DNA from 4 places in the Staphylococcus sp. IVB6181 genome. Region 4 is predicted to be linked to each of the others. Evidence: riboswitches for the same ligand, from Rfam matches in the RefSeq annotation. Region 4 holds a riboswitch; each other region holds the start of a gene.
What was found. Region 4 has a riboswitch for S-adenosylmethionine ahead of metK (methionine adenosyltransferase). Riboswitches for the same ligand answer to the same signal wherever they lie in the genome.
Positions count from the first base shown of each region.

Region 1: it holds a riboswitch for S-adenosylmethionine, as region 4 does, so the genes downstream of both, MUA90_RS11585 (MetQ/NlpA family ABC transporter substrate-binding protein) here and metK (methionine adenosyltransferase) in region 4, are expected to answer to the same signal.
Region 2: it holds a riboswitch for S-adenosylmethionine, as region 4 does, so the genes downstream of both, MUA90_RS03425 (Na+/H+ antiporter NhaC family protein) here and metK (methionine adenosyltransferase) in region 4, are expected to answer to the same signal.
Region 3: it holds a riboswitch for S-adenosylmethionine, as region 4 does, so the genes downstream of both, MUA90_RS08065 (O-acetylhomoserine aminocarboxypropyltransferase/cysteine synthase family protein) here and metK (methionine adenosyltransferase) in region 4, are expected to answer to the same signal.

Region 1 covers NZ_CP095096.1:2,365,803-2,371,621, forward strand. The annotation lists gene ybaK (Cys-tRNA(Pro) deacylase) at 10-495, opposite strand; gene MUA90_RS11575 (hypothetical protein) at 606-947, opposite strand; gene MUA90_RS11580 (lactate/malate family dehydrogenase) at 1,288-2,241, opposite strand; gene MUA90_RS11585 (MetQ/NlpA family ABC transporter substrate-binding protein) at 2,261-3,079, opposite strand; SAM riboswitch class I at 3,177-3,281, opposite strand; gene norA (multidrug efflux MFS transporter NorA) at 3,422-4,588, opposite strand; gene MUA90_RS11595 (DUF1361 domain-containing protein) at 4,887-5,504, shown strand; gene MUA90_RS11600 (hypothetical protein) at 5,501-5,776, shown strand.
Region 2 covers NZ_CP095096.1:780,106-785,924, forward strand. The annotation lists partial or broken gene MUA90_RS03410 (amidohydrolase) at 1-807, shown strand, start outside; gene MUA90_RS03415 (SDR family oxidoreductase) at 878-1,759, shown strand; gene MUA90_RS03420 (flavin reductase family protein) at 1,942-2,553, shown strand; SAM riboswitch class I at 2,643-2,759, shown strand; gene MUA90_RS03425 (Na+/H+ antiporter NhaC family protein) at 2,829-4,139, shown strand; gene MUA90_RS03430 (SRPBCC family protein) at 4,272-4,793, shown strand; gene glpT (glycerol-3-phosphate transporter) at 4,867-5,819, opposite strand, start outside.
Region 3 covers NZ_CP095096.1:1,644,196-1,650,014, forward strand. The annotation lists gene MUA90_RS08060 (homoserine O-succinyltransferase) at 1-706, opposite strand, end outside; gene MUA90_RS08065 (O-acetylhomoserine aminocarboxypropyltransferase/cysteine synthase family protein) at 708-1,988, opposite strand; SAM riboswitch class I at 2,048-2,145, opposite strand; gene mprF (bifunctional lysylphosphatidylglycerol flippase/synthetase MprF) at 2,315-4,840, opposite strand; gene MUA90_RS08075 (AI-2E family transporter) at 4,987-5,819, opposite strand, start outside.
Region 4 covers NZ_CP095096.1:1,245,149-1,250,967, reverse strand. The annotation lists gene crcB (fluoride efflux transporter CrcB) at 1-359, shown strand, start outside; gene MUA90_RS06135 (fluoride efflux transporter FluC) at 352-705, shown strand; gene MUA90_RS06130 (aldo/keto reductase) at 785-1,624, opposite strand; gene MUA90_RS06125 (NERD domain-containing protein) at 1,763-2,662, opposite strand; gene metK (methionine adenosyltransferase) at 2,760-3,956, opposite strand; SAM riboswitch class I at 4,064-4,179, opposite strand; gene pckA (phosphoenolpyruvate carboxykinase (ATP)) at 4,343-5,819, shown strand, end outside.

The sequences.
Region 1 (5,819 bases), 1.1 Mb from region 4:
AGCTTCTGCTCATCCTTCATGTGTTGCTACATCTGCAACTTTTGCTTCGGTGGCTTGAATAAGTTCTGAAACATTCACACCCATTTGTACACCGCGCAGTCCGCCGCTGACAAAGATTTTCTCCTGTTGCTCAGCAGATTGATCAATGACAGTCGGATACGCGTGTTTCATGCCGATTGGAGAACAGCCGCCGCGAATATATCCTGTCACTTTAGTCAGTTCATCTAATGGGAGTAAATGCAGCTTCTTCTCTCCAACAGCTTGTGCCGCATGTTTCATATCCAAGTGGCTTTCTACCGGTATTACAAATACATACGGGTCATGATTGTTGTTAATAAACAGCAAGGTTTTAAACACTTGTTCAGGATCTGCCCCAATCAGCTTTGCGACCTCTTGTCCTTCAATGTGTTCCTTGCCCATTTTAAATGTACGCATTTCATAATCGATGCCTTCGCGATCTAAAATGCGCATCGCATTTGTCTTCTTCTGTTTCATTGCGTTCACCTCATATTTAATATAGCACGCAAAGCAAACAGACAACATCAATACCGCTTCAAACCTAAAAAAACAAGGCGCCCCGACACTGTTTCTGCTCATTTCTGAGTTCAGTTGCCCGATACGCCTTGTTTTGTAAAATGCTGAAGCCATTGCTGACTCACATCATTTGCGATAAATGTGAGTGAAATCACAAATACTGAATTGGATTCTGCTTTTGTACTATGTGCTGCTTCTGTATGTTGTGTTGATGCCCCCCCAGCCACTGCACTGTATGTAGGTGGAGGAGTTTCTGATGCATTGTTGTTTGACGAAACATGCTCGCTTTGCATGAAAGCAGAGACACCGTTTTGGAACTTAGCAAGTTCGCTTTCATTCGTCACTAATACTAACAGAAAAATCAAGCAACAAGCCAGAATGCCAGCATATACCCATAAAATTAACGCTCTCATTCTTATAACCTCTTCACCCTTGATTCGTGATTACAATATTAACACAAAAACTTTACATAAACGGTAAGTAGTAAGCTATTTAAACCAAATGTAATATATGTAACAGAACCGACACGAAAATAACGGTGACATCACAAAGTGACACAAACCTCTTTTTGGTTGCGAACATCCTATTTAACAAGGTTTAACGTCTATCTGATTGCTTTCCTTCTCATCTATCCCTTCAAATTTTGTCCATAAAATTGAAATCATGTTACAAACACACTACAAATAAGACTATTCACAGAAAAAGCAGGTCAACTGCTGGGGTTAAACACCTCGCAACTGACCTGCTGATATATTATTGATTTTCTTTAATAGCTTGTTCGCCTTGTTCAATGGCTTGTTGAATAAATTGATGTGCGGCTTCTAATTGCTGTACCTCTGTATCAGAAAGTGCTATCGGCAAACGTTGTTTTATACCTTGTCGATCAATCAATGTTAACAGACTTAATGCGCCATCAGATAAGCCATACTCATGATTGACTAGACCGCTCACCGGTTCAATCGTATGTTCATTCAATACAACAGCGTGTGCTAATTGTACAGCTGCTCTTGAAATGGCCGCATTCGTCCAGCCTTTCTTGATAAAGACATCAAATGCTACTTCATCAATACTATGCGACACAGCTGCTTGGTTGATTGGTTCTGCGCCTGTTAACTGTTCAAACTCAGGCAATTCAATACCATGAATGCGTACACGGCTCCAAACAGGTACACAGTGAGAGCCATGCTCGCCTAAAACAAAAGCCTCTACGTCTTTAGGATCGACATCGTAGTAAGCTGCAATTAAAGTACGAAAACGAGAAGACTCTAAAATTGTTCCTGTTCCAATGACTTTATCAGCTGGATAACCTGCCTGATGACCCAAATAAGTCATTGCATCCACAGGATTAGAAATTAAGATAACAATAGGCTCTGTCGTTACAGCAGAAAGCTTGCTGAAGACTTCATGAACGATGGTACTGTTCGCTTTCGTCAATAAGGTACGATCCTTCATATCTGGTGTAGAAGGTGCGCTGGCTGAAATAATTACGATATCCGCATCTTTTAAATCCTCGTACCCTCCGGTTTGGATATCCACATGATGCGAACGTTTCAAACCTTGGATATGCAAGTGGTCTAAGACTTCTCCTTCAGCTTGCGAAGTATCTGTATCCACTACAACGATTTGTGAAAAGCATCCTAAATATTGTGCATCAGTCAATACTTGGCTGCCTACTCTGCCTACACCGATAATCCCTAATTTTGTCATTATAATTCTCTCCCTTGTCTTACTTAGCTTCATACGGTATTACGTCTTTACCGTATTCTTTTTTAATGAATGCTTTCATATCTTTTGATTGCAATACTTTAATCAAAGTTTGGAATTTTTCATCATTTTTATGTCCTTCTTTTACCGCAAGGATATTCGCAAATGGTGAAGATTCGTTTTCCATAACAATGGCATCTTTAGAAGGTGTTAAACCATTATCAATTGCATAGTTAGAGTTCATGATAACAGCTGCACCTTCACCGCTTTTATACGTTTTCGGCAAGAATTCTGCGCCTTGCTGATTATTGAATTTCAAATCTTTCTTGTTTTCCACAATGTCTTCGAATTTTGCATCTTCGATTTTGACACCATCTTTGATTTTAACCAAACCTTCATTTACAAAGAATGATAGGAAACGTCCTTCTTCTGCTGGGTTATTTGAAACATAGATTGTTGATCCTTTCGGAATATCTTTAATGTTTTTGTATTTTTTACTATATACACCCATTGGTGTTGTGAAGACTTTGCCGACTTCTTCTATTTTATAACCATGTGATTTCTTTTCGGCTTTTAAATAAGGAACGTGTTGGAATAAGTTCGCATCCACATCGCCTTTGTCTAATAATTTATTCGGCACTTTATAATCGTTAACGACTTTTACTTCTAAGTCATAACCTTTTTTCTTCATTTCTTTCTTAGCATGTTCTAACACTTCACCATGAGGCGCAGGAGAGGCCGCAACTGTAATTTTTTTGTTTTCTCCGCCTTTACCTTGACCGCAGGCTGCTAATACGACTAACAAAATACATAACCCGATAAAACTGATTAATTTTTTCATCTTACTATGACACCATCCCTATGTAATTTACAAATAACAAGACTCCTTTCAATAGAAAAAGCTCCCCCTTAAATTAAGAGAAAGCTTTTCGTTCTTTCTCTCATCTTCATAAGCAATTGCTTTTTGTGAATTAGCACCACTTCGTATATACGATGGTTGCTGGGCTTCATAGGGCACATCCCTCCGCCGCTCTTGATAAGAGTCTTATTAAATTGAATTGTATTAAGGTTACCACCAGTTATATAATTCGTCAATCTTATTTTCATATTTTTCTGAAAAAAATACTGTAATAATTAAAGTGCCAACAATAAACTGCTGGCACATGTATCTTTTCTTTTAAAATTACACTTTCATTCCTTTATTCTTTCTAATCGTCTTCTCTATCATAATAATTACAATTCCAAGCAGCATAACAGTAATAGACATGTACAACGGAAATTCAAAGTTCACGTCATATAATGAACCCGCGACAAGTGGTCCTGCAAAGTTGCCCATACTAGTAAATGTCGAGTTTAATCCACCGGCAAGTCCTTGGCGGTTGCCTGCAATATTTGAAAAGTAGTTGGTAATCGCAGGTCGGATCATGTCGAAACCGATAAATACAATAAAGCTGATGATCATGATTGACCAATAGTGGTGTGCAACTACTAATAAGAATAAGACTACTGCTGAATAAAAGAGCGAAATTTGAATAAAGGTCAATTCTTTGAAATACTTCATAAACTTATCAAATAAGAAAATTTGGAAGATAGCACCTGCTAAACCGCCGCCCATTATAGCGATAGAAATATCTTTTGGAGCATAGTGTGCTTTATCTGCAGTATATAAAGGATACAGTGTTTCAAAAGCTGCTAAACCGAATGCGAGTACGAATGTAATAATGATCGGTGTAATAAAAGCTTTGATATTAACTTTAGCTAATTCTTGCGGCTCTACAAATTGGTGGAAACCATCTGTTGTTTCGCGTTTTGCGCCATGAATAAAGAATACCGAACAAACAAAAGCTATAATACCTAAACTTCCTGCAAAATAGAACGGCAGACGATGGGAGAATTCAGCCATAAAACCGCCGAACCCTGGTCCTAAAATAAACCCTGAGTTGATAATGGCAGACATATAGCCGAAGTTCTTAGCTTTATCTTGCGGCGGCGAAATATCCGCAATCATGCCTGTTACACCCGGCATGACCATACCAGCACTAAAGCCCCCGATAATTCTTGAAATAATTAACAATGTATAATTACTGCTCATCGCAAAGATAAATTCAGAAACAGAGAATAATATCAATCCGATACAGATAATGAGTTTTTTGCCTAATTTATCAGCAAGGTTGCCTCCGAATGGAGAAATTACCATTTGCGCTAATGCAAAGGCCGCAACAAGAATACCTAAATCACTTCCATTTAAACCTAAATCCTTTAAATAGACAGGTAATACAGGTACAACTAATCCAATCCCTAAGAAAACGAGAAATATATTAAAGTAAAGTGTGATTAATTGCTTACTCATGATAGCCTCCTTTATTGCGTATTTTACGTCGATTTTTGTAATGACTACCTATTATACACCAAAGTTATTCTATAGCTCAATCAAATAATTTTATCTTAAGTTAGTAGCATTATTCCCTGATTATTTAAAATTTATGCTTCATTTCAAGGTATGCCTAACCTGCGCTTTTAATTGATATCTCCGTTAAAAAGATGTATTATATTCACTTAAGTCTGACAGAAAAGCACGTTTGCTGTCTGTTTTAGAAGCAAGACAATACATCCCTATGATGGATGAATGAAGAGAGAGGGCTTTAAAGATGCAATCACGATATATTGCACGCATATTTTTCGTTATACTGATGCTGATGACACTGCCATTGGACAATTTCTACCAATTCATGGCATTGAACTTATTTTTAGCATATATCCCTTTTGAATTGGTATGGTTAATAAAACTCTTTATACCTAAGCGCCGGTTTGAATGGCCGTTATTTATTATTTTCTCAGCGATTTTTATTTTAATCTTCCCTAACACCTTTTATATGGTGACGGATTTAATCCATTTGAACCAATTCGGTTTTAGTATTATGCATGGTGTGATCGCAACAGAATGGCTCTACTTCACTTATTTAGTCGGCGGCGTTTTATTTGCGCTGTATTGTTATATTTTAATCAATATCGAACTCTTCCACCTTACTGACAAACCTCTATTCAACTACATCCTTGTCATTACATTGATGATTGCGAATAGTGTCGGTATTGCGATGGGTCGATTTTTAAGATTTCACAGTGTATATTTGATCAATCAGCCGTTCTCAATTCTAAGAGATGTGATACACTTTTTCGATATTAAGGGTATCTTCTTTGTGGTCATCATGACACTCTTGCAAGGATTTGTATTGATCTTAGTGAAAGGAGTGCGAATGGCCAAATGATGATGCACTTACTACTCTTTTTAGCTATCACCATTATTTTGCAGCTGATAATCGGACATTTTATACATGAAATCGGCTTCTCGCTCACTGTCAGTATTGGATTAATGTGTTTGCCGTTAGGTCTCGGTTTATTCTTGCTTCAAATCATTTATTTTGAACAAAAATATCCGAATTGGGAAGTAGACTTGCGTACGAAATTACGACTCAAATATATGTATCTTATTACATTTGCAGAATATATTGCACTTTATGTATGTTTCTTTATGATATAAAGCAAAAGCGCATGCTGTACGGTGTCACTTAATAACAGTGAAC
Region 2 (5,819 bases), 470 kb from region 4:
GCTGCTTTAATATTAAAAGAGAAAGAAGCAGACTTGCCGGGACGAGTACGTATTTTATTCCAGGCTGCTGAAGAATTAGGCAGCGGTGCGCAGCAAATGATTGATGCCGGTGTGTTAATGGGGGTCAAAGCTGTGACTGGTTTCCATAATGATCCGACGTTAAAAGTTGGAGAATTCTCGATTAAAGCAGGTGCAATGACTTCAGCTGTAAACCGATTCTTTATTCGTATCCAAGCTAAAGGCGGCCATGCGGCTAAACCAGAAGAAAGCAACGACCCGATGATTATCTTAGGACAATTATTAACGAGTGTGCAATCTATTGTGAGCCGTAATGTCTCTGCGTTTGATTCTGCAGTTGTGACAATCGGAGAAGTATCAGCCGGCAATACATGGAATGTGATTCCGGATACTGCACAAATACAAGGGACAGTGCGTACATTTGATCCGAAAACACGCGCACATGTTGAACACAGACTTCAAAGTATTTGCGACGGTTTAGCGCAAGCGTTTGATGCTAAGGTCGAATTAGATTATATGCATTTGCCGAATGCAGTGATGAATGATGCTGACTTAACAGAAGTTGCGAAAAGTACTGCACAAGAAGCGGGTTATCAAGTGTATGATTTGAAACAGCCGAAAACAATCGGTGAAGATTTCTCAGCAATGAGTGATACGGTACCAGGTGTATTTGCTTTTATCGGTTCTGAATCAGATTATGATCTGCATCATCCGAAATACAATCCGAATGAAGGTATTTTAGAAACAGCACCTGTGTATCTCGCGAATTTAGTTCAAAAATTATTTTAATTTGCTCATGAATGAAATAGGGATTTTGTGGTATAGCATTAATATGACTAATAACGAGGAGTGATAGATAATGGCACCACAAGATCCGCGCAAGAAATTCTCAGATGAAGATTTTCCAAAGCAAGAACAAGAGTGGCCAGGTCTTCAAGCAGATATGGAACCAAAACCTGATTGCGGCGAAACTTCTTATAAAGGACACGGCCGCTTAGAAGGTATCAAAGCACTTGTGACTGGCGGAGATTCAGCAATCGGCCGTGCTGTCGCAATTGCTTATGCACGTGAAGGTGCGTCAGTGGTGATTAACTATCATCCGAAAGAAGAACAAGACGCACAAGAAGTTAAAAAAGTAATTGAAGATACTGGCGGTACAGTTTATCTGAAACCAGGAGATCTTTCAAACGAGTCTTTCAACTATGAATTAGTCGAATATGCGAATGAACAACTCGGCGGTTTAGATAATGTGACACTTGTAGCTGGACATCAGCAATATCACGAAGGCTTCGAAAACTTCAAAACAGAAGATTTCACACAAACCTTTACAACAAATGTGTACTCATTATTCTGGACAGTACAAAAAGCACTGGATTATTTAAAACCAGGCGCAACTATTACGACAACAACATCTATTCAAGGTTATGATCCAAATCCAGTATTGCATGATTATGCGGCTACAAAAGCAGCCATTATTTCATTGACGAAAAGTCTTGCTAAAGAATTAATTGATAAAGGTATCCGTGTCAATTCAGTAGCACCTGGACCATTCTGGTCACCATTACAAATTTCAGGCGGACAACCGCAAAGCAAAATTCCAGAGTTCGGTCAAAGTTCATTGATGGGACGCTGCGGACAACCAGTTGAACTTGCAAGCACCTATGTCTTGCTTGCATCAGATGAATCTAGTTATACAACAGGCCAAGTCTATGGTGTAACTGGCGGTAAACAAATCAACTGATTCAAACATGCAATTTTGCAAGTAACCAATAAATCTGACCCCTCGCTGAATAAAGTGAGGGGTTTCATCATTTGTGATATAAATTCTGGGTAAATGTGAAATGAAAAACACAATATTCGCATTTTGGTAAGCAGTTGCTTATGATAGAGACACTTCAGATAAAGTATAGAAAGGAGATAACAATGAAACATTTTAATCCGAAAGATTTAACGCAAAGAGAAAATTATAAATTATTAAGCGGCAGTGTTTTGCCGAGACCAATCGCATTTGTGACATCCCAAGATAAAGACGGCAATTTAAATGCGGCACCTTTTAGTTTCTTTAATGTGGTAAGCAGCCAACCGCCGATGATTATGATTTCGACAGGCCGTACTAATGGTGTACGCAAAGATACAGCGCAAAATATCATTGATACCGGAGAATTTGTAGTACATATCTCTGAACTGTCAATGATTGAAGGGATTAACAGTACTGCAGCACCGATTGACCGTACAGAAAACGAATTAGAGCGTACAGACTTTAAAACGATTCCTTCGCAAGTAGTAAATGTACCGAGTATCGAAGGTGCAAGTATTACGTTTGAATGCAAATTAGATCGTGTAATTGAACTAGGCAATGATGAAGTCGGCAACGATTTGATTTTAGGCGAAGTTGTACAATATCATATCGCAGACGAAGTCTATATCGAGCCGCATAAAATTGATGTCAAAGCCTTGCATCCTGTCGGTCGTCTTGCAGGTAATGATTATGTGAGACTTGGCGAAGAATTTGTATTAGAGCGCCCAACAGAATAATTGTAAAATTAAATTTTTTCGTTTTCACGATTGACTAAAGCGGACAATCATGATAGGTTTAAAAAGATTCGGAAAATAAAAATAAATAGTACTTATCAAGAGAGGTGGAGTGAAGGGCACTTTGAAGCCTCGGCAACATGGATCGCAGAATTTCTGCGACGCGTGTGCCAATTCCCGTAGCAAAATTGATTGCTAAGAGATAAGAAACAAGCATTGTATCCTTTTTCTTAGCAGGAAAAAGGATTTTTTTAATATATGAGCGAGGTGTTTGAATCATGTCCGAAGAAAGACAAAAAGGGAATGCTTTGGCACTTATTCCTTTGGTTATATTCGTAGGTTTATTCTTAGGTGTCGGTATTATTACAGGCGACTTTACGAAGATGCCGTTGAATATTGCGATTACGATTGCGGTTGTTATCGCATTAGTTATGAACCGTAAACAAAAGTTTGCGGATAAAGTTGAAGTTTTCACTAAAGGTGCAGGTCATTCGAATATTATTTTAATGGTCTTGATTTTCGTTTTAGCCGGGGCATTTTCTAAAGTAACTGAGGAAATGGGCGGCGTTAAATCAACAGTTAACCTTGGGTTGACGTTAATTCCCAGCAACTTATTAATCGTAGGTTTATTTATTATTTGTATGTTCGTCTCTATTTCAATGGGGACATCAGTCGGAACTGTTGCGGCGATTGCGCCGGTTGGTTTCGGTATCAGTGAAGCCACAGATATTTCAGCAGCAATCGCAATGGCAACAGTGGTCGGCGGGGCAATGTTCGGCGATAACTTATCTATGATTTCTGATACAACTATTTCTGCAGTCCGTACACAAAATACACGGATGAGCGATAAGTTTAAAGTGAACTTCAGAATTGTCTTGCCGGGTGCGATTATCACCATGATTATTTTAGGGTTCTTAACGCACAGTGCAACGGTAAGCAGTACAAAAGATTATAGTTTCGAATTTATCAAAGTCATTCCTTACTTATTAGTATTGATATTAGCCTTAATCGGCATTAATGTCATTATCGTACTGATAGGCGGAACTGTCTTGTCAGGCATTATCGGCTTGATTGATGGTTCGTTTAATTGGATTGGATTCTTAAAAGCAGCATCAGAAGGTATGATCGGTATGGAAGATATCGCAATCATCGCTTTAATGATCGGCGGCTTAATCGGCTTGATTCAACACTATGGCGGTATCACTTGGCTTCTGAATTTTGTCCGCAGCAAAGTGAAATCAAGACGCGGGGCAGAATTCGGTATTGCTGGTTTAGTCAGCGCTGCTGATATTTCAACTGCGAATAATACGATTTCTATCTTAATGGCAGGGCCATTAGCGAAGAACATTGCGGATGAATATGATATTGACCCAAGAAAATCTGCTAGTATCTTAGATATCTTCGGCAGTTGTTTCCAAGGGTTGCTGCCGTATAGCCCGCAAGTGATTGCAGCAGCTGGTGTCGCAGGTATTTCACCGTTTAGGCTGGTTCCTTATTCGATTTATCCGATTGTCTTAGGTATCAGCGGTCTGATTGCGATTGCCTTTAACTTGCCGAGACTTAACAAAAGCAAGCAAAAAGCGAAATAACTTTTACTTTCACGCTTGAAAAATGTTAAAGTAATCTTGTTGTGAATTACTATGTTTGTAAGCGCGATTGCTTTGGCTTATATTCTTAAATGCGTTAAAATAATAGAGAGTGTGAAAGTAGGTGACGACAGAGTGGCAAGATATAACATTGAAAACGACGTAGTAGTCATATCATTGGAACGTTTAATGCGTATTCAACCTGAGTTGATTTATCAAGCTTGGACGGATGCTGATATTATGAAACGCTGGTTTATGACTTCTAACCGTTCAAATCAATCAATTGATTTGATTCCTGAAGAAGGCAGACGTTATGAAATTGTAGATGAACGTAACGGCAAAAAGAACAGAGTGACAGGTGTCTTCCAAGAATTAGAAGCACCAAGCCGTATTGTCATGACAATCGGTATGCCTGAATTGAGCGATAAAGAAGATACGATAGAAGTAGAAATCTTCGAACGCGAACCAGGTTCGGATATGACACAAATGAATTTCCGATATACTGCTGTTGTTCCGAAAGAAAGAAGATGGACAACTTTGGAATATAAACAGCAAAAGAAAGAATATCATGATGCGACTGCACATGGTTTTGAAAACATGTTCATTAAACTACAAGAAATTTTAAAAGAGATACAAGAAAACCAAGAAGAATTCTAAAAGAAAAGCAGCGGCACTGAAATATAATTTTCAGTACCGCTGCTTTTATACATATATGAAAATGTTTGAGGAATTATACTGTTTCTTGCCCCCGTTTATTCCAAGTTAAGATGAAGCTGAGCATTGCCAGCAAACTAATACCAGTCAATAAAATGAAGCCGACATCCCATCCGAAGTGATCTACTACAAAGCCGAGTACAATGTTGGCCATCACCGCTCCGAATAAATAACCGAATAAACCAGTTAAACCTGCTGCAGTGCCGGCTGCTTTTTTCGGAACATAGTCTAATGCTTGCAGACCGATCAACATTACCGGACCGTAAATTAAGAAACCAATCGCTACGAGTGATAAATTATCTACCCATGGATTGCCTGCCGGGTTGAGCCAATAAATCAGAACGAAAATTGTTACGCCTAGCATGAAGAAGAAGCCTGCAGGACCGCGGCGGCCTTTAAAGACTTTGTCGGAAATCCATCCGCAAAGCAATGTACCTGGGATACCTGCCCATTCATACAAGAAGTAAGCCCAACCAGATGCTTTCAAATCAAAGTGCTTTTCTTCGCTTAAATAGACAGGTGCCCAGTCTAATACACCGTATCTCACGAAGTAGACAAAGATATTCGCAAATGCAATGGCCCAAATCCATTTGTTGTTGAGGACATAGTTGAAGAGGATTTCTTTTGTAGTTAATTCTGTCTCGAGGGTTGTTCTTGATGCTGTTGGATAGTCATTGCGGTACGCTTCAATTGAAGGCAGACCTTCAGATTGAGGTGTATCGCGAATCAATACATAAGAAATAATCGCAATGATAATCGCTAAAAGTGCGGGATAAATGAAGACGCCTTCGAATCCTTTGAGGTAACCGAAGTTATATAAAGCGGTCATTGAAATACCCCAAGTCGCAATCGGAGCCATCAAACCGCCGCCGACGTTATGGGCAACGTTCCAAATAGCAGTTTTGCTTCCCCGTTCGCTGACACTGAACCAATGGACTAATATTCGACCAGATGGCGGCCAACCCATGC
Region 3 (5,819 bases), 400 kb from region 4:
TTAACAACGTATTGCTTTCATATTCAAAATGGCCGCCGATATACAAATCCGATTGGTCTTTATTTGAAATGAAATCAACACCCGTATACGGACTGTAAGTAATAACATCTAAGTCCGCTTCTTCCATCAATTCAGCAGGATCCATATAAGAACTCCTAGATTGCGGAATAATATACTCTGGAATTTCAAACAACGCAGGATGCGCCTGTAAGATTTGATAACGATAAATCCCAGTCAGTTTTTCATTAAACATCCGTTTATGAATGCCGTAACGGTAGTTCAACGCAAACTGTGCGCCCCAGCATATAAATAAACGCTGTTTGACATGGGTATTCGACCAATCGTAAATCTCTTTGAGTTCCTCTATATAATCTACAGCAGAAAAATCAAGATGTTCTACAGGTGCACCTGTCATTATAAAACCATCATAATAATTATCTTTAATCTCATCAAATTCCTTATAATACTGCTCAGCATGTCGATTCGAAGAAGATTTAGGTTGATGAGTAACCGGATAGATAAAGTCGACATTAATGTCGTGACACGTCTGCCCAAGCAATCTTAACAACTGTCTTTCAGCATCTTGTTTCATAGGCATAAGGTTAACAATCAATAAATTCAAACCATTAGTTATCCGTTTATCTTCAAAATCGATGTGTTCCTGCTTTAATACAGGCAGAATAGGAATTCCATCAGTAAAGAGCATCTTAAATCGCGTCTAATCCTTTTTCTAAGTCATTGATGATGTCATCAATATGTTCAAGTCCAATAGATACACGGATAGTTTCAGGTGTAATACCTGCTTTTAATTGATCCTCTTCATTTAATTGCGCATGTGTTGTTGAAGCTGGGTGAATGACTAATGATTTCGCATCCCCAACGTTCGCAAGTAAAGAGAATAATTCTAATGATTCGATAAATTTAATACCTGCTTCATAGCCGCCTTTAACGCCGAATGTAAAGATTGAGCTTGCGCCTTTTGGAAGGTATTTTTGTTTTAAGTCGTAATATTCGCTTGAAGGCAAGCCTGCATATTTAACCCATTCTACTTTTTCGTGGCCTTCTAAGAATTTCGCTACTTTTTCTGCGTTTTCAACATGACGTTCTACTCTTAATGATAATGTTTCTAAACCTTGCAATAATAAGAAAGCATTAAACGGAGATAACGCTGCACCTGTATCGCGAAGTAAAGTTGTTCTGATTTTGAAAGCTAATGCAGCTGGGCCGAAAGCTTCAGTGAATACTAAATCATGGTAAGAAGGATCAGGCTCAGTTAAACCAGGGAATTTGTCATTTTGTGTCCAGTCGAAGTTACCGCCGTCTACAACGACACCGCCCATAGAAGTACCATGACCGCCGATAAATTTAGTTGCAGAATGCACCACAATGTTTGCACCGTATTTAATCGGATTGATTAAGTATGGAGAAGCGAATGTGTTATCTACGATTAATGGAATACCTGCTTCATGTGCAATATCAGCTAATTTTTCAATGTCTTCAACGTTACCTTCAGGGTTCCCTACAGTTTCAATGTATAACGCTTTTGTATTATCTTTGATTGCGTTTTTCACTTCATCAAAGTTTTTGCTGTCAACGATAGAAACATCGATACCGAATTTAGGTAAAGTATGTGCAAATAATGTATGTGTACCGCCGTATAAAGTAGAGCTTGCTACGATGTGGTCGCCAGCATCTGCTACAGTTTGAATTGCATAAGTAATCGCAGCCATACCTGATGCTACCGCAATCCCTGCAACCCCGCCTTCAAGTTCAGCAACACGTGTTTCAAATACTGCTACAGTAGGGTTAGTTAAACGAGAATAGATATTACCAAGTTCTTTTAAACCAAATAAGTTAGCTGCGTGTTGTGTATCGTCAAATGTAAATGAAGTCGTTTGATAAATCGGTACCGCTCTCGAATGCGAAGATTGATCTACCTCTTGTCCTGCGTGTAATTGCAACGTTTCGAATTTAAAATCATTTGTCATGTTCATTTCCTCCTTGAATATATAAAAAATGAGCCTACCTGAAAAAGATAGACTCGCTGGGCTTATCTTTCAGGTCTTCACCTGCTGGAATTAGCACCTAACTTAAATAGGTTGCCTGGTATCGTTGGGCCAGTCCCTCCACCATTCTGGATAAGTTTTATTAATTTATTCAGTAGTATAGAACTAATACAGCGTAATGTCAATAGACTATTCTTATTTTTCTGAATTTTGGCTTTAGAAATAATATTTCGTCAACAAAATTTACATGCATGTAAAAAAGCTGAGACAACGAATACGCTGCCTCAGCCTTGAATACAGTTATACAATTAATGTTTGGAGCGAATTACCCATAAAACTTTGTACATTCCTTGCCATAACGAACTATGACGCGAATATACTAAAAAGCGCGGTTCCCAATTCGGTTTGAATTTCTCTTTATATCTTCTTAAACCGCTGAAACGATACAATGTATTAAAGTTATCAAATACTTTTCCTGCTAAACGTTCATTCCAATACGAGTATTCATTTTGACCCACATTAGATAAAGTCGCCATACCCATATTAAAAGCTTGATACCCCTGTTCCTTGCTCCACAGTAGCATATGCAGATATAACGCATCCATCAGCGGTAAATCTACTTCCGGCAGCCAGCGGATCAAATCGACAGAAATAGCTTCATCATTATGAATCGGCATTAAGCTGCAAAAAGCAATAATTCGACCGTCCGCCTCTCTTAAAATACCGACGGGTGCCTTCTCTAAATAATCATGTGTAAAACGCCCGACTGAAAAATGCATTTCATTTTTGCCGTCCAGCCACGCATCACTGACTTGTTCTAACGCTTTCAGCAAATCTTGATTAAACGGCGGTTCGATAATTTCAAAACTGATGTTTTGTTCTTCGACTTTATTTAACGTAGCACGAAAACCTCTGCGTTTTTTGCCTGAAGTTGTAAACGTGCTTAAATCGATGACCGCTTCTTCCCCAAGCTTAAAGAACTGGTTCCCGAAATCATGATACAGCGGCATATAACGGTCTGTAGCTTGATAGAAAATAATTTCATACCCAACGTATCGGGCGTAATGATACAACGCTTCTAACAAGGCGTTAAAGCGGTTTTTATTACCAATCGGATCACCTAGCACAACTAAGCAATTGGCTTTCAGACGATACATAATAAAAGCCTCTTCTGATTCATCCATAAACACTTGTTTATCTCCGCTATGCAGCAAATGACTTAAATAGTTGCCGCCGTATTGTTCGATAATCGCTTCGCATTGTGCAATATCATTATCAGGTTTCACTTTTTTATATGCTTGTTCAAACAGCCATACGATAAATGTCACAATAACAATCACTGCTAAAATCGTCAGCCATAAATAATAGCGCAGCATCGAGTTGTCGACCTCAATGCGGTACGCATCGACTGCTTCTAATACAAAAGCAATGACAAAATGATTCAACGTTAACATCACAACCGAAATAATCAGCATTGACATCAAGTGGCGCAAACGAATCGGACGTTTGAGCACTTGTGCTTTTAAGAACGCATAAACCAATAAACCAAAGACAATGATCAGCCATGTAATTAATAAAAACGACGTATTGGTATAAACCGTAATCATAAAAATTAAAATAACAGAAATCATCGCAAATAAAATCGCACGTCGGCTTTGTTTGAAAATACCGCGTACATTCAGCATTAAAATCAAACATGCACTAGTATGAATCGTTACCACAATATAATAAAACATGTGATTCGGGTCATAGAGTCCGTCATAAATGATACTGACATTGTTTAATAAGAACATCATACTTGTAAACATAACGAGTACTGCTAAAGACAATGACGGAATCTTTTGCGTGATCATCTTTTGATAAGAAAACAAGAACGATGTCACTTCTTTTGCAGGGGTATAATATTTCGATTGTTCAAGGTAGCGTTTGGCTGAAGTCCCGAATTCAAACATTGATAAAATCAACGCAATGACAACCGGTACAATATAATAAGCGAAACGATACAGCATCAAGGCTAAAACAATCTTTTCTTCCGGCAGATTCAAATGTTTCAAACCGACTAATATCACGACATCAAATGCACCAAAGCCCCCAGGAATGAAACTGATCAAACCCGCAATTGCTGCAATAATAAAGATGCCGACAAATGAAGTGAATTCCACATTCAAATCAACGATACGCAATGCAAAATACAAAACCATACTCGCAGCAAGCCATTCAATACTTGAAACAATCGTCAAATAGACACCTGTAAAACGATGTGATTGCTGTACTGGCTTTTTAATCGTCACAAATACAAACACAGGCAAGAAGCACGCCACAACATATAACAAGACATGTACCACCGGATAGTCATCCAGCAAATGCTTGGCATTAAAGACATGTGTCACAACTAAAATAGATAATAAACTTAAGCCTGTCAGCATCGACAGCAGCACTAATGAAATATAGTGCAGCAAAGTCTTAGTGTCTTTTGTGTATTGTTTATATACCGATACACGCACACCCGCACCGATAAATCCTCCGAACCCGATAATCGAATTCAAAGCATTGATAATATAGCTGACACGCATGACTTTCATCATCGGCATTTTCAGTTTTAATGTACGTACCATTACCACATCATAAAAACTCAACAGTAAAATGGATAGTCCGCCAACCACAAGCAAGCTTGTCAGTTCCACGCGGTTTAATTTTTCAAAGAGCATAAACAATTTCTTAAAGTTAATAGTTGAGAGTTCTCGATATAACGTCATCACAACTATGATAAAAAGCACTGCCGCAAACACTGCTTTAGCACCTGTGATTAATCTGCTTTTCATTCTTTTCGACATATTTCCACTCGATTCTATTTATTCTGATAGCACAATCAGTCATGAAATCTTTTATAATATATGTAAATATTACCACATATCCTTGTGCATGTGACAAAAAATTAAGGCATCACACCTAACAAAAGTGTCATGCCTTAACCTTGTACTTATTTGATTTCATTGTTCGGATTATCTGCCCATTCTTCGTCTGCCACTTCATACGGACCGGAATCTTGACCGTAGTAGCGGTTGTATCTGCGTTTGTACATTCCGAATAAATGCATAACCAATACTTTGATAACTGCATAACCCGGAATGGCTAAGATAACCCCTACAATACCTAAAAGATTACCTGCACATAACAACACGAAGATAATGGTTAATGGGTGGATTTTCAATGTTTTACCCATAACGTTCGGAGAGATAAAGTGTCCTTCGATAAATTGCACTGCTGTCCATACGACAATCAGTTTGATCAGCATAATCGGCGATGTAATCAATGCCATAATAATAGCAGGAGAAATCGCAATCGTAGGTCCTAAATACGGTACGACACTCGTTACAGCTGCAATACATGCTAAGACTAAACTGTAATCCAAACCGATAATCGAGTAGCCGATAAAGAGCAAGACCCCGATACAAAATGATACAATCATTTGTCCTTGGATATAAGAACCAACTTGCATGCTCATACTTTCAATGATTTCATGAAAATCTTTACGGTATTTCGGCGGAATTGCTTTTGTCGCATTTTCTTTGAAACGGTGGCCGTCTTTTAAGAAGAAGAATAACACGAATGGTGTTGTAACGATAACGACACCGATGTTGACAACCGTATCAATAATCGACATAATTTTCGTTCCGAAATCATCAAAGAAACTTGAAACCATACCCGGTACTTTTTTCGCAATTTTATCTAATTGATCTTGTATCTGCGTATAGAAGTTCGAAACGCCAGGCAAGTTAGACCAGCTTGAAACTTGCGTAACCAGCTCATTGA
Region 4 (5,819 bases):
ATGTTTTTGCAGGCGGTGCCATAGGTGCATTGCTGCGCTATTTATTTTCATTTTTAAATTCCGGACAAGGTTTTCCGATAGGCACATTTACCGCAAACTTAGCTGGTGCCTTTTTGATGGGATTGATTTCAGCATTGGCTATCCAATACTTTAAAAATCATCCATTAGTCAAGAAAGGCATCACTACAGGTTTGCTAGGTGCATTGACAACCTTTTCCACATTTCAATTTGAACTGGTTAAAATGCTTGCCCATCAGCAAATACCTTTACTCATTATTTATGCCCTTTCAAGTTATGTGTTAGGTATAATTTTATGTTATATCGGAACTAAATTGGGAGGTGCGTTAAGTAATGATTAATTTACTTTTAGTGATGCTTGGCGGCGGTTTAGGTGCAGTTGTACGTGCAGCTGTCACAAATAGTTGTAAAAATCTACGTACGCAGCTTCCGATTGCGACATTAATCGTTAACATAGCCGGCAGCTTTTTGATCAGTATTATTTCAGGTATGGCCATAGGACATGCGTTTGTGTCGCCATTGCTCGTTACAGGTTTTTTAGGTGGTTTAACCACTTTTTCTACGCTTTCTTCAGAGCTGTCACAAATGCTAATGAATAAAACAAAACTGACACTGTTCATTGTTTATAGTTTATTGCAGTATGGTTTATGTTTTGCGGCTTGTCTGATCGGCTATCATTTAGTTTAAAAATGAAAAGATAAGCAAAAATAGAGAAGCAGGTTTTGTAGTGAACCCGCTTCTCTATTTTCATTCTATGTTATCCTCTTTATTTATGACCTTCATAATGTTCTGGGTCAGGCCCTACTCTTTTATTTTGATTCAAATTATCAAGGCGCTGCATTTGGTCTTCAGTAAGTTCGAAATCAAAGACCTGAATATTCTCTTTGATGCGAAAAGGTGTTACTGATTTTGGAATTACTACCACATCATGTTGAAGATTCCAACGAATGATAACTTGTGCTGGAGATTTATCAACTTCTTTTGCAATTTGTTTTACAGTTTCATCTTCAAGAATTTGTGCATTCATTAAGGGCGACCATGATTCCATTTGAATACGCTGTGCATTTAAATATAAGTTTAAATCACTTTGTGTCAGATAAGGATGAAATTCAACTTGATTGATAACAGGTTTGATAGAAGCATGTGATAATAGGGCTTCTAAATGATGGGGATGGAAATTGCTGACGCCGATGTTTTTAACTTTATTATCTTTCAATAAATCTTCCATACCCTGCCATGTTTCTATCATTAAATCTTCATCTGTACCAGGCCAGTGCATTAAGTATAAATCTAAATAATCCAATCCTAATTTATCCAGTGATGTTTGATAAGCCGCTTCTACATTCGTTCTTCCATAATCATCCAACCAAAGTTTAGAGGTAATAAACACATCTGAACGTTTTATTCCTGCAGCGGCTATACCTGCTTTAATACCTTCTCCTACTTTTTCTTCGTTTTGATAAATCATAGCAGTATCAATACTTCTATAACCTTGTTCAATAGCATATTGAACAGATGCTTTTAATTGATCATTATTTTCTACTCTGAAAGTGCCTAATCCGACTTTCGGCATTGTATTACCATTATAAAATGTAATATACTCCATCTCTATCTCTCCTTTAGCCTTCGCTTTTCTCAACCTTTACTATACGCTTAATTGTTAAACAGTGCATGAGTGAAAGTCCTGGTTAAAATGAAAAAGTACCATCCACTGCAATACTTGCAGTCAATGGTACTTTGTCGTTTAGTTGAATGATTCGATTTCTTCCATGACACGTTGCAAATCTTCAACATTATATTGAATACGTCCATGGAATACGAATTTATTAAAGTATTCATCTAACTGTTCAGGTCCAACCAATACTTTTGTATTCGTTGTTTGAGAATAGTTAGAAATCGTTACAGCACCCTCATTTTTAGGGTTGAAGTAAAGCAATGCCATTGGTGTATATTTCAAATCTAATTCGCGTTTCAACGTTTCAGCAAGCTGTTCTACACGTTTTAATTGATTTGAATAATTCACAAATGAAGCTGATTGCTTATCATCATTCTCATCTAACACTAGTGTTTGAGGATGACGTTTATCTAAATCAAGTACATCAAAGACTTGTTCAATTGTCGGTAAAGTACTGAATTGTTCTTTACTGATACCGTTATAAACATGCCCTTTCAATAACTGTGAATCAATAATGTATAACCCTGTACGCGTTAACACTAAATGACTGATGCGATCAATATCATTGAAATCGTTCTTCGGCAAGAAAATATTCGCCATGATGTGCATATCTTCAGGACGGATACGTTTTTCTTTGACCAAGCGATCTCTGATACCGATTAAACGCATATCTGTCACATATTCACTATGATTTTTAGAGAAGAGCTTCAGCGCATCAATTTCACGGTCTTTCGAAGTTACTGTTTCATCAAAATCAGCGCGTTGTTTAGTGACCGCTTTTTTATGTTCGACGCGTTCTTTTTCCAACTCGTCTTCATAATTTTCTTTTAAACTTCTTTCTTTTGCCTCATATTGTTCTTCTGCTTGCAATTTTGCTTTCTTCTTACTGTTTAACGCAATTAAGAAGAGTACAAAACAGATAACAGCTACAACAATTGCTGCAATTAAACCAATTTCCAATGGTCCCATAACATATTTCCGCTCCTTTACTTATCTTACTACCAATTATAAAGGAAATTTTCAAATGTATCGATAATAAAGCGTATTTTATTCAAAAAGTACGAAATTATGCTTGGACTGCTGCTTTCAATACATCCACTTTATCAACACGTTCCCAAGGTAATGCAACATCTGTACGGCCGAAGTGACCATATGCTGCTGTTTGTTTATAAATCGGGCGCTTCAAGTCTAACATCTTAATGATGCCTGCTGGGCGCAAATCAAAGTTATCTCTGACTGCTTGAACTAACACACCTTCAGACACTTTGCCTGTACCAAATGTATCAATTGAAATCGATACTGGTTCAGCAACACCGATTGCATAAGCAAGCTGTACTTCGCATTTATCTGCTAAGCCCGCAGCAACAATATTCTTAGCCACATAACGTGCCGCATAAGCTGCTGAACGGTCCACTTTTGTAGGATCCTTACCGCTGAAGCATCCGCCGCCGTGACGTGCAAATCCGCCATAAGTATCTACAATAATCTTACGGCCTGTTAAACCAGCATCACCTTGCGGTCCGCCGATTACAAAACGTCCTGTAGGATTGATGAAGAATTTTGTTTCTTCATCTAATAATGCTTTCGGTACGATTGGATCGATAACATGCGCTTTGATGTCTTTTTGAATTTGATCTAAACTTACATCTTCTGCATGCTGTGTAGATAATACAATAGTATCAATACGAACAGGCTGATCGTTTTCATCGTATTCAACAGTCACTTGAACTTTGCCGTCCGGTCTTAAGTATGTTAAAGTACCGTCTTTTCTAACATCTGATAAGCGTTTTGCTAATTGATGAGAGAAGTAGATAGGTGAAGGCATATAAGTTTCTGTTTCATTAGTCGCATAACCAAACATTAAACCTTGGTCCCCTGCTCCTGTACTTTCGATTTCTTCTTCCGTAATTTCATTTCTGTATTCCAGCGCACGGTCAACTGCTTGAGCAATATCAGGTGATTGTTCATCAATTGCTGACATAACCGCCATTGTTTGGCTGTCATAACCATATTTTGCTCGTGTATAACCGATTTCTTCTACTGTATCTCTGACAACTTTAGGAAAATCAACATAAGTTGCTGTAGAAATTTCTCCGACAATCATAGCCATTCCTGTAGTGACTACTGTTTCGCAAGCTACTCTTGCATCCGGATCTTTCTTTAATAATTCATCCAAAATAGCGTCTGAAATTTGGTCCGCTATTTTATCAGGATGCCCTTCTGTAACAGATTCTGACGTAAATAATCTTCTATTATTCGACATAACTGACTCCTTTTGATTTTTTTACGAAAATTCTCTATCTACGAGCTCAAATAAAAAAGGACTTTCTAACTATATACATAGAGAGAAAGCCCTTAAACGTCCTTTCGCTCTTATCGTTCAAACGTCTTCTATGACATTTGCAAACGGTTTGGCACCTTTCTCCAATAAGGAGAGGTTGCTGGGCTTCTTTGGGTCCATGTCCCTCCGCCACTCAGGATAAGAGAATCCGTTACACACAATACTACCCAAACAATTTACACTTGTCAATTCTATGTTTACAAAATCTTTAATCTGTTGTGGAATAATCATGGTAATATGTTATACTATGAAAATGTAAAGGCTTACAATTACAATTAATACTTAATGCTCTGGAGGGGTTATTTAAAATGGCAGTAGATGCACAAACTAACCGAAAAAAATTGGAACATTTAATTGGAAAATCATCATCACTTTTCCAACTGACTAAAACACAGCTTTACAACAAGATTTTAGACAATAACGAAGGCGAATTGACAGAACTAGGTGCAATCAACGCACTTACTGGACAATACACAGGTCGTTCTCCTAAGGATAAATTTATTGTAAACGAACCTTCCTATAGAGATGCAATTGACTGGGGATCAATTAACCAACCTATCGAAGAAGAAACTTTCTTAAGACTGTATGACAAAGTATTAGATTACTTAGATCAAAAAGATGAACTCTATGTCTTCAATGGTTATGCAGGCAGTGACCAAGATACTCAGTTACGTTTAACTGTAATTAATGAAATGGCTTGGCATAACTTATTTGCGCACAATATGTTCATCCGCCCTACTTCAAAAGATGAAGCTGAAAAAATCAAAGCTAACTTCACAATCGTTTCAGCACCTTATTTCAAAGCTAATCCTGAAGTTGACGGCACAAAATCAGAAACATTCGTTATCATTTCATTCAAACACCGTATAATTCTAATCGGGGGAACAGAATATGCTGGTGAAATGAAAAAAGGTATCTTCTCAGTAATGAACTACTTATTGCCGCAGCAAGATATCATGAGTATGCACTGCTCAGCAAACGTTGGAGAAAAAGGCGATGTCGCATTATTCTTCGGTTTATCAGGTACAGGTAAAACTACTTTATCTGCAGCACCTGATCGTAAATTAATCGGTGATGATGAACATGGTTGGAACAAAAACGGTATCTTCAACATCGAGGGCGGCTGCTATGCAAAAGCTATCAACTTATCAAAATCAAAAGAACCTCAAATCTATAATGCAATCCGTTACGGTACAATTTTAGAAAACGTAGTTGTTGAAGATAATGGTTCTGTTGACTTCGATGACAATGAGCACACTGAAAACACACGTGCTGCTTATCCGATCGATTATATTGAAAATATCGCAAAACCTTCAAAAGGTGCACATCCAAATACAATTGTGTTCCTTACTGCAGATGCATTCGGCGTGTTGCCGCCAATCTCTAAATTAAATAAAGCGCAAGCACTTTATCACTTCTTAAGTGGTTTCACTTCTAAACTTGCAGGTACAGAACGCGGTATTACAGAACCTGTACCATCATTCTCAACTTGCTTTGGTGCACCATTCTTACCATTGCATGCAAAAGTTTATGCTGAGCTTTTAGGTGATTTAATCGATAAACACGACGTAGATGTTTACTTAGTAAACACAGGTTGGACAGGCGGTAAATACGGCGTAGGTCGTCGTATCAGCCTTAAATATACACGTCGTATGGTAGATGCTGCCATTAAAGGTGATTTGAAGAAAGCAGAGTTTGAAAAAGATGAAGTCTTTGGTTTAAGTGTTCCAAAAGAAATTGAGGACGTTCCAAATTCAATCTTGCAACCTATCAATGCTTGGAGCA